2 linked regions of the Variovorax terrae genome follow. The protein of the gene in region 2 interacts with the protein of the main gene of each other region in a pairwise test. Links are inferred from orthologs where the notes say so. Each region holds a gene or a part of one and is shown on either strand. Other genes may lie near its edges.

What was found.
Region 1: the proteins of secD (region 2) and pheT interact in binary tests that used the Escherichia coli proteins (3 or more experiments, as listed by UniProt). The link is inferred for Variovorax terrae from one-to-one orthologs.

The regions. Positions count from the first base shown.
Region 1 is NZ_JALGBI010000001.1:2,325,834-2,332,748, forward strand. Bases 2,869-5,967 are described here. They hold pheT (phenylalanine--tRNA ligase subunit beta), read right to left. Parts: upstream 5,578-5,967; coding sequence 3,160-5,577; downstream 2,869-3,159. Other genes in these bases: MMF98_RS10950 (integration host factor subunit alpha), read right to left, coding at 2,869-3,163; pheS (phenylalanine--tRNA ligase subunit alpha), read right to left, coding at 5,604-5,967. Also shown: MMF98_RS10925 (SDR family NAD(P)-dependent oxidoreductase), read right to left, coding at 1-433; MMF98_RS10930 (MSMEG_1061 family FMN-dependent PPOX-type flavoprotein), read right to left, coding at 466-1,131; MMF98_RS10935 (helix-turn-helix domain-containing protein), read left to right, coding at 1,221-2,015; MMF98_RS10945 (MerR family transcriptional regulator), read right to left, coding at 2,231-2,680; more of MMF98_RS10950, read right to left, coding at 2,786-2,868; more of pheS, read right to left, coding at 5,968-6,656; rplT (50S ribosomal protein L20), read right to left, coding at 6,770-6,915.
Region 2 is NZ_JALGBI010000003.1:488,560-496,684, forward strand. The notes cover bases 2,420-5,366. They hold secD (protein translocase subunit SecD), read left to right. Parts: upstream 2,420-2,923; coding sequence 2,924-4,810; downstream 4,811-5,366. Other genes in these bases: yajC (preprotein translocase subunit YajC), read left to right, coding at 2,536-2,868; secF (protein translocase subunit SecF), read left to right, coding at 4,822-5,366. Outside these bases: MMF98_RS21705 (indolepyruvate ferredoxin oxidoreductase family protein), read left to right, coding at 1-2,247; more of secF, read left to right, coding at 5,367-5,775; MMF98_RS21725 (DUF1631 family protein), read left to right, coding at 5,788-8,125. UniProt on the Escherichia coli protein: Part of the Sec protein translocase complex. Interacts with the SecYEG preprotein conducting channel. SecDF uses the proton motive force (PMF) to complete protein translocation after the ATP-dependent function of SecA.

The DNA.
Region 1 (6,915 bases), on a different replicon or contig from region 2:
TTGGGAAAGTAATTACGCCTGCGATGCTGGAGGTCACCAGCAGATGTCCGCCGCCCTGCGCCCGCAGGTGCGGCAGTGCGGCCTGGATAACCCACAGCGTTCCGAACAGATTGGTCTCGAACTGCGCGCGCGCCTGCGCCTCGCTGCTCTCCTCGATCGTGCCGAACAGCGCGTAGCCCGCATTGCTGACGACCACGTCCAGCCGGCCAAAGTGCGCCTTGGCCGTCTCGACGGCCGCGAATACCGCGGCGCGGTCCGTGACATCAAGCGCCAGTAGCAGCACCGCATTGCCATATTTTTCGGCCAACGGCCGCAGCGTTTCCAGGGATCTCGCGGTAGCGACCACTTGGTCGCCGCGCGCCAGCGCCGCCTGCGTCCATGCGTGCCCGAATCCCCGGGAAGCGCCCGTGATGAACCAGATCTTGTTTGCCATGATTTTCCTGCCTTGCGTTTTGATGTTCGATGTCAGTACAGCTCTTGCTTGACCGCCACGTCGTACTTGGCATCCAGTGCCGACGCAGACACGCCGCTCAGTCCGGCCAGCGCAACCAGCACCGTGCCGACGCTGGGCAGGCTGGCGCGATCCACCTGCGATGCGGGGTTCCACAGCCGCGCACGGTTGACGGCTTTTCCGCAATGGAACAGCGCTTCCTCGACCTTCACCACGACGGCGGCCTTGGGCTGTTTTGCTCCCTCCGCGAGTTCCTCAAGCAGTTCGGAGGCCGTCGAGATGCGGGCGCAGCCGTTGATGCGCATGAACACCTCCAGCCCCGGGAACAGAAAGAGCATGGCGACTCTGTCGTCATGCTGCAGGTTGCGCAAGGACTCGATGCGGTTGTTGCCGGGCCAGTCCGCAAAGACGAGCGTGGTCGCGTCCAGCATCCGCACGAAGCCCGGCGGGCCGCCGCGCGGAGAGGCGTCCAGGCCTGCGTCCTGACGCCCGGTGGCCAGGCAGAAGAAGGTCGCGATCTCCAGATACGCGCGGTGGTATTCGGTAAGGTAGTTGGTCACCGCTTTCTGGATCATCGGCGGCGGCGCTGCGTACAGCGCACCGAGATCGACAGGCTCGCGCGGGGCCATATGCACGAAAAGATCCGCCGCACCTTCGGGCAGAACGCTGGGGTCTTGCATGGTCATTTACTCCTGGATGAAAGGCCATGCTAGGTTGGCATCCGTGGCGAAGCTATGCTATTCAGGTCAATCGATACCTCATTTGCGCCATGCTCCCACCCTACCCGCCCGGGATTGCCGACCCGAAGAACGACGACGCCGGCCCCTTGGTGGTCGTCGTTTCGCAATGCATTGAAGGACACACCCTGGTCGATGCGCACAGCCACGGGCGCGGGCAGTTGCTCGGCGTCTGGCGCGGCCTCATAACGCTAGGCACCACTGCCGGAAAATGGCTGGTGCCGAATGTGCACGCGGTCTGGATTCCACCCGGGCAATTGCATTGGGCGAACACGCATGGCCAGGTCGACGGTTGGAGCGTGTATGTGCGTGCAAGCGCTTGCGAGGGTCTGCCGCAGCAGCCAGCCACGCTGCGCCTCTCGGCCCTGCTGCGCGAAACCTTGCGCCGGCTGGAGTCCCTGCACGAAGCGCCTGCGGACCCCATGCGCGGTCTGCTTGAGCAAGTGGTGGTGCAGGAAGTCCGCTCGCTGCCTGCGCAGGCGCTCAACCTGCCGATGCCAACCAGCACATCGCTGGTGAAGATCGCGCAGGGGTTGCTAAAGGAGCCGGCATTGGAGCACTCGCTGGAGGACTGGGCGGCGCTGGCGAATGTCTCCCCACGCACGCTGAGTCGGCGCTTTCCAGTGGAGACCGGCTACAGCCTGGGCGCCTGGCGGCAGCGGGCGCGCCTGCTGCGCTCCCTCGAACTGCTGGCTGAGGGGCATTCCGTCACCGCCACTGCACTTGAACTCGGCTACAGTAGCATCAGCGCATTCATCGCCTTGTTCAAGCGCAGCTTTGGCGTGACGCCCACCCAGTACCTGCGAGGGGATTCGGCCTCCGCATGACCTCGCCTTCGCCTATCGCGTGCTTGAGGTCTTGAGCTGATCGCACCGATCCCATTCAACGGAAACAAAAAGCCCCGCTGCTATTTTCATAGCAGCGGGGCCTTGTTTTTAATGGTCGGCGTGGCGGGATTCGAACTCGCGACCCCTTGCACCCCATGCAAGTGCGCTACCAGGCTGCGCTACACGCCGACAAGCCTCAGATTATAACCCGTGACTCAGTGCGTCGCGGACAGGAGCTCGCGTATTTCGAACAATTCTCGCCGCACCAGCAAAAGCTTCTGCGACACCTGGCTGTCCTCGTCGAGCGACACGCTGTCTTCGAAGTCGTCAAAGCTCGAATCGTCGCCTTCGATCACCTCCACGCCTTCGAGCATGACTTCGCCATTGCGCCGCTTGTCGCGTTCCACCTGCACCAGCTCCTGCAGCTTGTTGCGCGCACCGCTGATGGTGAATCCCTGGTCGTACAGCAGGTCGCGGATGCGGCGGATCATCAGCACCTCATGGTGCTGGTAATACCGGCGGTTGCCACGTCGCTTCATGGGTCGCAACTGCGTGAATTCCTGCTCCCAATACCGTAGCACGTGCGGTTTGACACCGCACAAATCGCTGACCTCACCAATGGTGAAATAGCGTTTGGCTGGGATGGGTGGGAGAGCTTTCTCCATTGAAATCAATGTTGTACAGGGGAAAGCTTCGAGGTTACTCTAACTGGGCCTGGCGTGCAAAGCCCCTGCGCCCGCAGCCCCGAAAATGCAACGAAGTGTTGTTTCTCAGGCCATGTCCGGGACATCCTGCTCGCCCTGGATCTGTTCCTTGAGCTTGTGGCTGGCATGGAACGTCACGACACGGCGCGCCTGGATCGGGATGGCCTCCCCGGTCCGCGGGTTGCGTCCCGGACGCGGGGCCTTGGTGCGGATCTGAAAGTTGCCGAAGCCCGAGATTTTGACGTCGCGGCCTTCGACCAGGCTGTCGGAAATCAGGTCGAAGAACGCATCGATCATGTCCTTGGATTCACGCTTGTTCAGGCCGATCTGCTCGAACAGCAGCTCTGCCAGCTGCGCCTTGGTCAAGGCCGGCGTCTCCAGGCTTTCAACGGCAAATTCCATGGGGTCCTCTCTCTGTTGTGGCTTCTGATGGGGCCCGCTCAGGCACGCAGGCGCGCACCGAGCTGATCGACCAGCTGGCCGACCACGGCCTGCACGGCGGCTTCGATCTGCTCGTCGGTCAGTGTGGCTTCATCGCTGTTGAGCGTCAAGCGCACGGCCAGGCTCTTCTCGCCCTCGCCCATGCCGCCGCCGGCTTGCTTGGGACGGTAGACGTCAAACAGCACGGCACCGCGCAGCAGGCCGTTCGTCGGGGCCGCCTGCACGGCCGCCATGAGCGCCGCGTGGGTCACCGATTCGGTCACCAGTACGGCGATGTCGCGCTCCACGGCCTGGTGCTTGGCAACCGGCCGGAAAGCCGGTACCGCGCGCTGCAGCACGGCATCCAGTTCCAGTTCGAACATGACGGGCGCATGCGCCAGGTCGTAGCCCTGGCGCCACTGGGGATGGAGTTCGCCGACAAAGCCGATGGCCTTGCCGTCGAGGATGACCCTCGCGCAACGTCCAGGGTGCATGGCCGGATGCTGCGCCGGCTCGAAGGACGCCTGCAAAGGCGCCAGCAGCGCCTCGACATCGCCTTTCGCATCGAAGAAGTCCACGCCCTGGTCCTTGCGACCCCATTGCGGCGCATCGACACTGCCATAGGTCATGCCGGCGACACGCATCGGCTGATGCACGCCGGCAACCGTCGTGTCGGTATCGCGCACCGAGGCGTCTCGCAGGAACACGCGCCCCAGTTCGAACACGCGCACGCGCTGCGCCTTGCGGTCCAGGTTGAACTTCAGGACCTGCAGCAGCGAGCCAAGCAGCGACGAGCGCATCACGCTCATCTGGCTGGCAATCGGGTTGAGCAGCTTGATGGGCTCGGCATTGCCCGCCAGCTCGCGCTCCCAGCGTTCCTCGACGAAGCTGAAATTGATGGTTTCCTGGTAGCCGAGAGCCGCCAGCGCGCGCCGCACGGCAAACGCGCTGCGCTGCGATTCGGCGCGGATCCTGGCGGTGATGGGGGCCAGCGGCGGCGTGGTCGGCAGCTGGTTGTAGCCCACCAGACGCGCCACTTCCTCGATCAGGTCCTCCTCGATCTGCAGATCGAACCGGTAGGACGGCGGCACCACGGTCAGCGTGCCCTCGCCTTCGGTCAGCGGCAAGCCCAGGCGCCTGAGCGCCTCGGCGCACTGCGCCTGGGTGAGAGGCATGCCGATCACCTTGGCCGCGCGTGCGACACGCAGCACGACGGGCGCAGCCGCCGGCAGATGGGCGATCTGGTCGTCCATCACGCCGGCCTCGCCCCCGCAGATGTCGAGGATCAACTGGGTGATGCGTTCGATGTGCTCCACCGTCTGGCCCGGGTCCACACCACGCTCGAAGCGATGGCCGGCATCCGTGGAGAAGTTGTAGCGGCGCGAGCGGCCGGCGATGGACTGGGGCCACCAGAACGCGGCCTCGACATAGACATTCTTCGTGTCGTCCGACACCGCTGTGGCATCACCGCCCATGATGCCGGCGAGCGATTCGACCTGGGCGTCATCGGCGATCACGCCGACCTTGTCGTCCACCGTCACGGTGTTGCCATTGAGCAGCTTGAGCTGTTCACCGGCCTGGCCCCAGCGCACGTCGAGGCCGCCGTGGATCTTGTCGAGATCGAAGATGTGCGAAGGACGGCCGAACTCGAACATCACGTAGTTGGAAATGTCCACCAGCGCCGTGACGCTGCGCTGGCCACAGCGGGCCAGCCGGTCCACCATCCACTGCGGCGTGGCCGCCTGGGTGTCGACGTTGCGCACGATCCGTCCGGAGAAGCGGCCGCACAGGTCGGGGGCGCTGATCCGCACCGGCAGCCGGTCCTGGTACTTCACCGCAGTGGGCGGAAATGCCGGCTGCTTGAGGGGTGCACCGGTCAGTGCAGACACCTCGCGCGCAATGCCATAGACGCTCAGCGCATGGGCCAGGTTGGGCGTGAGCTTCAGCGTGAACAGCGTGTCATCGAGGTTCAGGTAGGCGCGGATGTCCTGCCCCACGGGTGCGTCGGCCGCGAGTTCGAGCAGGCCGCCATGGTCCTCTGACAGCTTGAGCTCGCGCGCCGAGCACAGCATGCCCTGGCTTTCGACGCCGCGCAGCTTGCCGACCTTGATCAGGAAGGGCTTGCCGTCTTCGCCCGGCGGCAGTTCGGCACCGGCCAGCGCAACCGGCACCTTGATGCCGACGCGGGCGTTGGGCGCGCCGCAGACGATATTGAGCAGGGCGCCCTGCCCCGCATCCACCTGGCACACCCGCAGGCGATCGGCATTGGGATGCTGCACGGCTTCCTTGATCTCGCCCACCACGATCTTCGTGAACGGCGGCGCCACCGGCTTGAGCTCTTCGACTTCGAGCCCGGCCATGGTCAGCGTCTCGGCCAGTTGTTCGGTGGTCAGCAGCGGGTTGCAGAACTCGCGCAGCCACGACTCGGGGAATTGCATGCTTTTCTTCTCTCGTGTCTGTCGGTTTACTGGAACTGGCTCAGGAAGCGGATGTCGCCGTCGAAGAACAGGCGCAGGTCGTTCACGCCGTAGCGCAGCATGGTCAGGCGGTCCGGGCCCATGCCGAAGGCGAAGCCGATGTATTTCTCGGGGTCCAGGCCCATGTTGCGCACCACGTTCGGGTGCACCTGGCCCGAGCCCGAAACTTCGAGCCAGCGGCCGGCCAGCGGGCCGTGCTGGAACTGGATGTCGATCTCGGCGCTGGGCTCGGTGAAGGGGAAGAAGCTCGGGCGGAAGCGCAGCACCAGGTCGTCGCTCTCGAAGAAGGTGCGGCAGAAGTCGGTGAACACGACCTTCAGGTCCTTGAAGCTCACGTTCTCGCCGACCCACAGGCCTTCGCACTGGTGGAACATCGGCGAGTGCGTGGCATCGCTGTCCACGCGGTAGGTGCGCCCCGGGGCGATCACGCGGATCTCTGGCATGCCCAGGCCGGCATCGATGCGCGCGCGGTGCTTCTTGACGTGCTGCACCGCATAGCGGATCTGCATCGGGCTGGTGTGGGTGCGCAGCAGGTTGGGCGCCTCGGGCGAACCGCCCTCGACGTAGAAGGTGTCGTGCATGGAACGCGCCGGATGGTCTTCGGGCGTGTTCAGTGCGGTGAAGTTGAACCAGTCGGTCTCGATCTCCGGGCCCTGCGCCACGTCGAAGCCCATCGAACCGAAGATCGCCTCGATGCGCTCCAGCGTCAGCGACACCGGGTGCAGACCGCCCTGCCCGCGCTGGCGGCCCGGCAGCGAGACGTCCAGCGCCTCGGCCTTGAGCTGAACCTGCAGCTCCGCGTCGGCCAGGGCCTGGCGGCGCCGGGTCAATGCAGCCTCGATGGCCTGCTTGGCGAGGTTGATGGCGGCGCCGCGCGTCTTCTTTTCTTCCACGCTGAGGGCGGCCATGCCCTTCATGAGTTCGGTGATGCGCCCGGCCTTGCCTAGAAACTGCGCCTTGGCGTTTTCGAGATCGGCAGGCGTCGTGCTTTGCGCGAACAGGGAAGTCGCGCTTTCGACCAGGGAGTCCAACTCGTTCATAAATGCTCTGGAAATTGGCGAACCAAAAAAGAGGGGCTGAAGCTCTTTCAAGCCTCAGCCCTTCTGTTTGCTTGAGTTCCTGCTATTAGATCAACAGCAGGTCACCGCGGGAATCAAGCAGCCAGCTTGGCCTTGACTTGCTCCACGATGCTGCCAAAAGCAGCCTTGTCATGCACGGCGAGGTCGGCCAGCACCTTGCGGTCGATCTCGATGGAGGCCTTCTTCAGGCCGTTGGCGAACTGGCTGTAGGTCAGGCCCA
Region 2 (8,125 bases):
GCCATCCTGGGCGCCAAGGAGCGCGCGCTGCAGGTGCTGGAAGTGAAGGCCGACCGCGCGCCCTGGTTCTGCTCGGGCTGCCCGCACAACACCAGCACCGTGGTGCCCGAGGGCTCGCGCGCCATGGCCGGCATCGGCTGCCACTTCATGGCCACCTGGATGGACCGCAGCACCATCGGCTTCACGCAGATGGGCGGCGAGGGCGTGCCCTGGGTCGGCCAGCAGCCCTTCACCACCGACCAGCACATCTTCGCCAACCTGGGCGACGGCACCTACTTCCACAGCGGCCTGCTGGCGATCCGCCAGGCCATCGCCTCAGGCGTGAACATCACCTACAAGATCCTCTACAACGACGCGGTGGCCATGACCGGCGGCCAGCAGGTCGGCGAGCGGCCCGAGGGCCACAGCGTGGTGCAGATCGCGCAGAGCATGCGGGCCGAAGGCGCGGCGAAGATCACCATCGTCACCGACGAGCCCGAGAAGTACGACAGCATCCACGGCCTGCCCGAGGGCATCGCGATCCAGCACCGCGACACGCTGGACGCGGTGCAGCGCGAGTTCCGCGAGCTCAAGGGCACCACGGTCATCATCTACGACCAGACCTGCGCCACCGAGAAGCGCCGGCGCCGCAAGCGCGGCACGATGGTGGATCCGGCCAAGCGCGTGGTCATCAACGAGCTGGTCTGCGAGGGCTGCGGCGACTGCGGCGAGCAGTCCAACTGCCTGTCGGTGGAGCCGCTGGAAACCGAGTTCGGCCGCAAGCGCCAGATCAACCAGAGCACCTGCAACAAGGACATGAGCTGCCTCAAGGGTTTCTGCCCGAGCTTCGTCACGGTCGAAGGTGGGAGTTTCAAGAAGAAAGCCAAGGACCAGGCCGCGTCGCCGCTCCAGCTCGGTGCGCTGCCCGAGCCGCAGCTGCCCGTCATCCATGGTGCCTATGGGATCGTGGTGGCCGGCGTCGGCGGCACCGGCGTCATCACCATCGGCCAGCTGCTGGGCATGGCCGCGCACATCGAGGGCAAGGGCATCGTCACGCAGGACGCGGCGGGCCTCGCGCAAAAGGGCGGCGCCACCTGGAGCCACGTGCTGATCGGCGAGCGGCAGGATGACATCCGCACCACGCGCGTGAGCATGGCGGCGGCGGACCTGATCCTCGGCTGCGACCCCATCGTCGCCGCCGGCAAGGAGACCGCGATGCGCATGCGCGAAGGCCGCACCCATGTGGCGCTCAACTCGCACAGCGCGCCCACCGCGGCCTTCGTGCACAACGCCGACTGGCAGAACCCGGCCGAGGCCTGCGCCGCCGAGATCGCGAAGGCCGTGGGCGCTTCCGCCGTCGGCACCTTCGACGCCGACACCGCCGCCACCCGGCTGATGGGCGACAGCCTGTACGCCAACCCGATGATGCTGGGCTATGCCTGGCAGAAGGGCTGGGTGCCGCTGTCGCTCGAATCGCTGCTGCGCGCCATCGAGCTCAACGCCGTGGCGGTGGACAACAACAAGGCGGCGTTCGCCTGGGGCCGCCATGCGGCGCACGACTGGGCGGCGGTCGAGAAACTGTTCACCCCGGCCCAGGTGGTGACGTTCAAGAAGCGCGAAACGCTGGACGGCCTGGTGGCGCGCCGCGTCGAGTTCCTCACCGGCTACCAGAATGCGGCCTATGCCGAGCAGTACCGGCAGTTCGTCGACCGGGTGCGCCAGGCCGAGGCACGCCTGGGCAAGACCACGCTGGCCGAGTCCGTGGCGCGCTACCTGTTCAAGCTGATGGCCTACAAGGACGAGTACGAGGTGGCGCGCCTGCACACCGACACCGCCTTCCTGGCCAAGGTCAACGCCATGTTCGAGGGCGACTTCAAGCTCAACTACCACCTCGCGCCGCCGATCATCGCCAAGAAGAATGCCAAGGGCGAGCTGCAGAAGCAGCAGTTCGGCCCGGCCATGCTGACGGGCTTCAGGCTGCTGGCCCGGCTCAAGGGCCTGCGCGGCACCGCGCTTGACCTCTTCGGCAGGACCGCAGAGCGCAAGACCGAGCGCGCGCTGATCGGCGAATACCGCGCCAGCATCGAGGAGCTGCTGCAAACGCTGGAGGCCGGCAACCACGCGGCCGCGGTCGAGATCGCGCGCATTCCCGAGCAGATCAAGGGGTATGGCCACGTCAAGGAACGCCATCTGGCCGAGGCCCGCGTGAAGTGGACGCAGCTGCTGGCGGCCTGGCGCAGCCCGAAGCCGCTGCAACAGGCGGCTTGAGCCTCAAACAGGCCAGATGTCCGCGTGCAGCGGTGCTTTGTAGCTATTGAATTGGTAGCAACCGGGAGACGCGACGCGCGCTGGCGCGGACCCGGCTGGCCGTGGCTGCGGCAGCCCCGGCGCCATCCGCCAGGCCCGCGGCCCGCCTGACCGGGCGCGGCGTGGGGTTACAACTTCTTACTCACGAGCCCCCCGAATACAATCCTCCATCCTTCCCCATGCGGCACAGTCAGGTGCCCGCCCAGGCCGGGAGGTGTCCCGTATCGACCATCCGTTGTGGAGTAGCCCGTGTTTATTTCTTCCGCCTTTGCCCAGACCGCACCCGCCGCAGCCGCCGGGGGCGACATGTCGTCGTCGCTCATGAGCATGCTGCCGCTGGTGCTGATGTTCGTGGTGCTGTACTTCGTGATGATCCGCCCGCAGATGAAGAAGCAGAAGGAGCACCGCTCCATGATCGAGGCGCTCGCCAAGGGCGACGAGGTGGTCACGGCCGGCGGCCTGCTGGGCAAGGTCACCAAGCTGGGCGACGGCTACCTGTCGGTGGAAATCGCTTCCGGCGTGGAGGTCCAGGTGCAGCGCAGCGCCGTGGTCCAGGTGCTGCCCAAGGGCACGATGAAGTAACAACCGGCTGTTCCAGCCATCCGCCGCGTCTGCCGGCATCAGAAGAAGCGAGATCATGAACCGTTATCCGGTCTGGAAGTACGCGATCATCGTGATCGCGCTCCTGGTGGGGGCCCTCTATACCCTGCCCAATTTCTTTGGCGAGGCGCCTGCGGTGCAGGTGTCGGCCGTCAAGTCGTCGGTCAAGATCGACAGCACCACGCACACCCGGGTCGAGGACGCCCTCAAGGCCGCCGGCATCACGGCCGATGCCATCACCTACGACGGCAACTCGATCAAGGCCCGCTTCGACACCACCGACACCCAGCTCAAGGCCAAGGACGCGATCCAGAAGGCGCTGATCCCCGACCCGTCCGACCCGCCCTACGTGGTGGCGCTGAACCTGCTGTCGCGCTCGCCCGCGTGGCTCACGGCGCTGCGCGCCGAGCCGATGTACCTGGGGCTGGACCTGCGCGGCGGCGTGCACTTCATGCTGCAGGTGGACATGGCCGCGGCGCTGGACAAGAAGGCCGAATCGCTGTCGGGCGACATCCGCAGCTCGCTGCGCGAAAAGAACGTGCGCCACAGCGGCATCAACCGCAACGGCCAGACGATCGAGGTGCGCTTTCGCGACGCGCAGACGCTGGAGGCGGCCAAGCGCATCATCGCCGACCAGTTCCCCGACCTGCAGACCGTGGACGCGCCCGACGGCATCGAGTACCGGCTGACCGCCACCATCAAGCCCGAGGCGGCGCGCAAGGTGCAGGAGCTGGCGCTCAAGCAGAACATCACCACGCTGCACAACCGCATCAACGAACTCGGCGTGACCGAACCGGTGATCCAGCAGCAGGGCCTGGACCGCATCGTCGTGCAGCTGCCCGGCGTGCAGGACACGGCCAAGGCCAAGGACATCCTGGGCCGCACCGCCACGCTGGAGGTGCGCCTGGTGGACGAGAGCACCGAGGCCCGCGCGGCCGAGGCCGGCAGCGGCGCTGTGCCCTTCGGCGACGAACGCTACCTGGACCGCAATGGCCAGGCCGTGATCGTGAAGAAGCAGGTCATCCTGACCGGCGAGAACCTGACCGACGCCCAGCCCGGCTTCGATGGCCAGACCCAGGAGCCGACCGTCAACCTCACGCTCGACGCCAAGGGCTCGCGCATCTTCAAGGACGTGACGCGCGAGAACGTTGGCAAGCGCATGGCCATCATCCTGTTCGAAAAGGGCAAGGGCGAAGTGGTCACCGCGCCGGTGATCCGCACCGAGATCGCCGGCGGCCGGGTGCAGATCTCGGGCCGCATGAGCACGGTGGAAGCCAACGACACGGCGCTGCTGCTGCGCGCCGGCTCGCTGGCCGCGCCGATGGAAATCATCGAGGAGCGCACCATCGGCCCGAGCCTGGGCGCCGAGAACATCTCGCGCGGCTTCCACAGCGTGATCTGGGGCTTCGTGGCGATCACGGTCTTCATGTGCGCCTACTACATGCTGTTCGGCGTGTTCTCCGCCGTCGCGCTGGCCGTGAACATGCTGATGCTGGTGGCCGTGTTGTCCATGCTGCAGGCCACGCTGACCCTGCCCGGCATCGCCGCCATGGCGCTGGCGTTGGGCGTGGCCATCGACTCCAACGTGCTGATCAACGAGCGCGTGCGCGAGGAGCTGCGCGCCGGCGCGGCGCCGCAGGCCGCCATCTATGCCGGCTATGAGCGCGCCTGGGCCACCATCCTGGACTCCAACGTCACCACCCTGATCGCGGGCGTGGCGCTGCTGGCCTTCGGCTCCGGCCCGGTGCGCGGCTTCGCGGTGGTGCACTGCATCGGGATCCTGACCTCGATGTTCTCGGCCGTGTTCTTCTCGCGCGGGCTGGCCAATCTCTGGTACGGTCGCCAGAAGAAGCTCAAGAGCGTCTCCATCGGCCAGATCTGGAAGCCGGATGCCGACGCCACGGCCGTGGCCAAGACGAACTGAGGGGACGGACCATGGAATTTTTTCGGATCAAAAAAGACATTCCCTTCATGAAGCACGCGTTGATCTTCAACGCGATCTCCTTCATCACCTTCGCGCTGGCGGTGTTCTTCCTGTTCAGCCGCGGCCTGCACCTGTCGGTGGAGTTCACCGGCGGCACGGTCATGGAAGTGGCCTACAGCCAGCCGGCCGACCTCGGCAAGGTGCGCGACACGGTGGCGGGCCTGGGCTATGCCGACGTGCAGGTGCAGAACTTCGGCACCTCGCGCGACGTGATCATCCGCCTGCCCGTGCAAAAGGGCGTGACCTCGGCCCAGCAGAGCGAGCGCGTGCTGACCGCGCTGCAGGCCGCGAACGCCGACGCGGCGCTGCGCCGCACCGAGTTCGTCGGCCCGCAGGTGGGCGACGAGCTGGTGCACGGCGGCCTGATGGCGCTGGCCATGGTGGTGATCGGCATCGTGCTCTACCTGGCCTTCCGCTTCGAGTGGAAGTTCGGGGTGGCGGCCATCATCGCCAACCTGCACGACGTGGTCATCATCCTGGGCTTCTTCGCCTTCTTCCAGTGGGAGTTCTCGCTCTCGGTGCTGGCGGCGGTGCTGGCGGTGCTGGGCTACTCGGTGAACGAATCGGTGGTGATCTTCGACCGGATCCGCGAGGCCTTCCGGCGCTACCGCAAGATGAACACGCACGAGGTGATCGACCACGCCATCACCAGCACCATGAGCCGGACCATCATCACCCACGCCTCGACCGAGGCCATGGTGCTGTCGATGTTCTTCTTCGGCGGCCCCAGCCTGCACTACTTTGCGCTGGCGCTGACCATCGGCATCCTGTTCGGCATCTACTCCTCGGTGTTCGTGGCCGCCGCCATCGCCATGTGGCTGGGCGTGAAGCGCGAAGACCTGGTCAAGAGCTCGGCGAAGAAGGACGAAGACCCGAACGACCCCAATGCAGGGGCCGTGGTCTAGGGAGCGGGCTTGATGCAGCCCCAGACGTCCGGCATGCAACTGGCGCGCCAGGCGCGCCAGCAATTTGTGGCGAAAGTGGAAGGGGTCACGGCCGAGCTGGTCACGGCCGTGCAGGGCCGTCTGGGCGGCCTGCTGGACCAGAGCGGCAGCACCCGCGAAATGCAGGAGCGCCGCGATGCCATGCTGGCGTTCCAGCAGCTGCGCGGCACCTGGGCCGACGGCACGCAGAAGGCCTGGCGCGGCGCACTGACGCCGCCCACCGCCACCGCCCGCGTCCGGCTCGAAGCCGCGAGCTTCGAGCTGATCGGCGACGAAGTGGTGGAGAACAAGATCCTGTCCTCGCGCCTGGCGCTGTCGGTGCTGGACAAGGCAAGCTGGGAGCTCAATGACCTGCGGCTGCGCATCCAGCAGCTCGAAGGCACGCAGGAACTGGCCGGCCACGACGTGCTGCGACCGGAGGTCACCTCGCAGCTGCTGGTGGAACAGTGGTTTGCCGCCGGCCTGACGCGCGAAGTCTGGGTCCTGGTGCAGGACGTGATCCAGCAGGGGCTGGTGCAGCGCCTGGTCGAAACCTATCACCACACCAATGAGTTCCTGATCGCCCAGGGCGTGATGCCCGAGATCGACCTCAAGCCCCTGGTCAAGCGCACGGCGCCGGGCGCCCTCGGGGGGCGCAACAAGGCCCCTGACGATGCCCCCGTCACGGGCCCCGATGCGGGGCCGGCACCAACCGCGTCAGGCGGCCATGGCCATGGATACGCTGGTGGCGGTGGCGGTGGCGGTGGCGGTGGCGGTGGCGGAGCAGGCCTGTCCGGCTCCCGCTGGGCCGAGGCCGGGGCGGCCGCCAGTCGTCCTGGCATGCTGGGTGGCAGTGGCGGCGGGGCAGGCCTGTCCGGCGCCCGCTGGGCAGAGGCTGGGGCGGCCGCCAGTCGCCCTGGCATGCTGGGTGGCAGTGGCAGTGGCAGCGGCAGCGGCAGCGGTGGCGGTGGCGGTGGCGGTGGCGGTGGCGGTGGGGCTTTCCCCGGCGGTGCCCGTCGCGCCGGCGCGCCGGCCAGCGGCTCTGCCGGCATGCCCGCCGGTGGCGCCGGAGCCGGCCGCGGTGCGGGCGGCGGCATGGTGGCGCGGGGCGGCCCGGAGGGCGCGGGCGAGGAAACCCGCATGCTGACCGCGAGCACACCGCTGGCGCGGGTGCGCCAGCGGGCGCAGGGGGTGATCGGGCAGTTGAGGCGTTTGCTGAGCGACCGCGTGGCCGACTTCGACGCCACGCATGTCACCCGGCCGTCGCCGGCGCTGGCCGAGGCCTTGGCTCGGGTGGATGCCACCCAGGTGGCCGAGCCCAGCATGCCCGCCGTGGCCTATGACGACGCCGGTGTGGCGCAGGTGGCCACGGCCATGCGCCAGCGCACCAGCGAGCTGAAGAAGAAGGCCGCCACCTCGACCGAGAAGGCCACCATCGAGATCGTGGCGCTGATGTTCCAGAGCATCCTGGCCGAGGAGCGCATCCCGGCTGCCGTGCGTGTGTGGTTCGCGCGGTTGCAGATGCCGGTGCTGCGCGTGGCGATCAGCGAGCCCGAGTTCTTCGGCACGCTGCAGCACCCGGCGCGCCAGCTGATCGACCGCATGGGCTCCTGCGTGATGGGCTTCGACGCCAGCGCCATCAGCGGCAGCGCGCTGGAGGGCGAGATCAAGCGCGTGGTGCAGGTGATCGAGCAGTACCCCGAGACCGGACGGCGCGTGTTCCAGCTGGTCTACGACGAGTTCCAGAAATTCCTCTCCAAGTTCCTCACCGAGAAGGGCGCCACGCAGCGCCTCGTCAGCGTGGCGCAGCAGGTCGAGCAGAAGGAGACGATGGCGATCCAGTACACCATCGAGATGCGCAACATGCTCAACGACATGCCGGTGCGCGAGGAGATCCGGGAGTTCCTGTTCAAGGTCTGGGCCGAGGTGCTGGCGATGGCGGCGGTCAAGCACGGGCCGCAGCATGCGGACACCATCGCGCTCAAGAAGTCGGCGGCCGACCTGGTGTGGGCCGCCAGCGCCAAGCCCAACCGCAGCGACCGCGCCCGCGTGATCCAGGACCTGCCGCAGCTGCTGCAGCGCCTGCGCCAGGGCATGGACCTGCTGGGCATCGTGGGGCCCGAGCAGGAGATGCGCATCAAGGCCATCGGCGACACGCTGGCCGATGCCTTCCTGTCCAAGACCGAGGCCATCCCCCAGGCGCGCATCGAACTCATGGCCCAGCGGCTGGCCCACCTGGAGGATTTCGTCAGCGACGACGATGCCGGCGACCTGCCGCTGGACACCGAGAGCATCGAGATGATGCTGGGCATCGATGCCTCGGACATCGAGG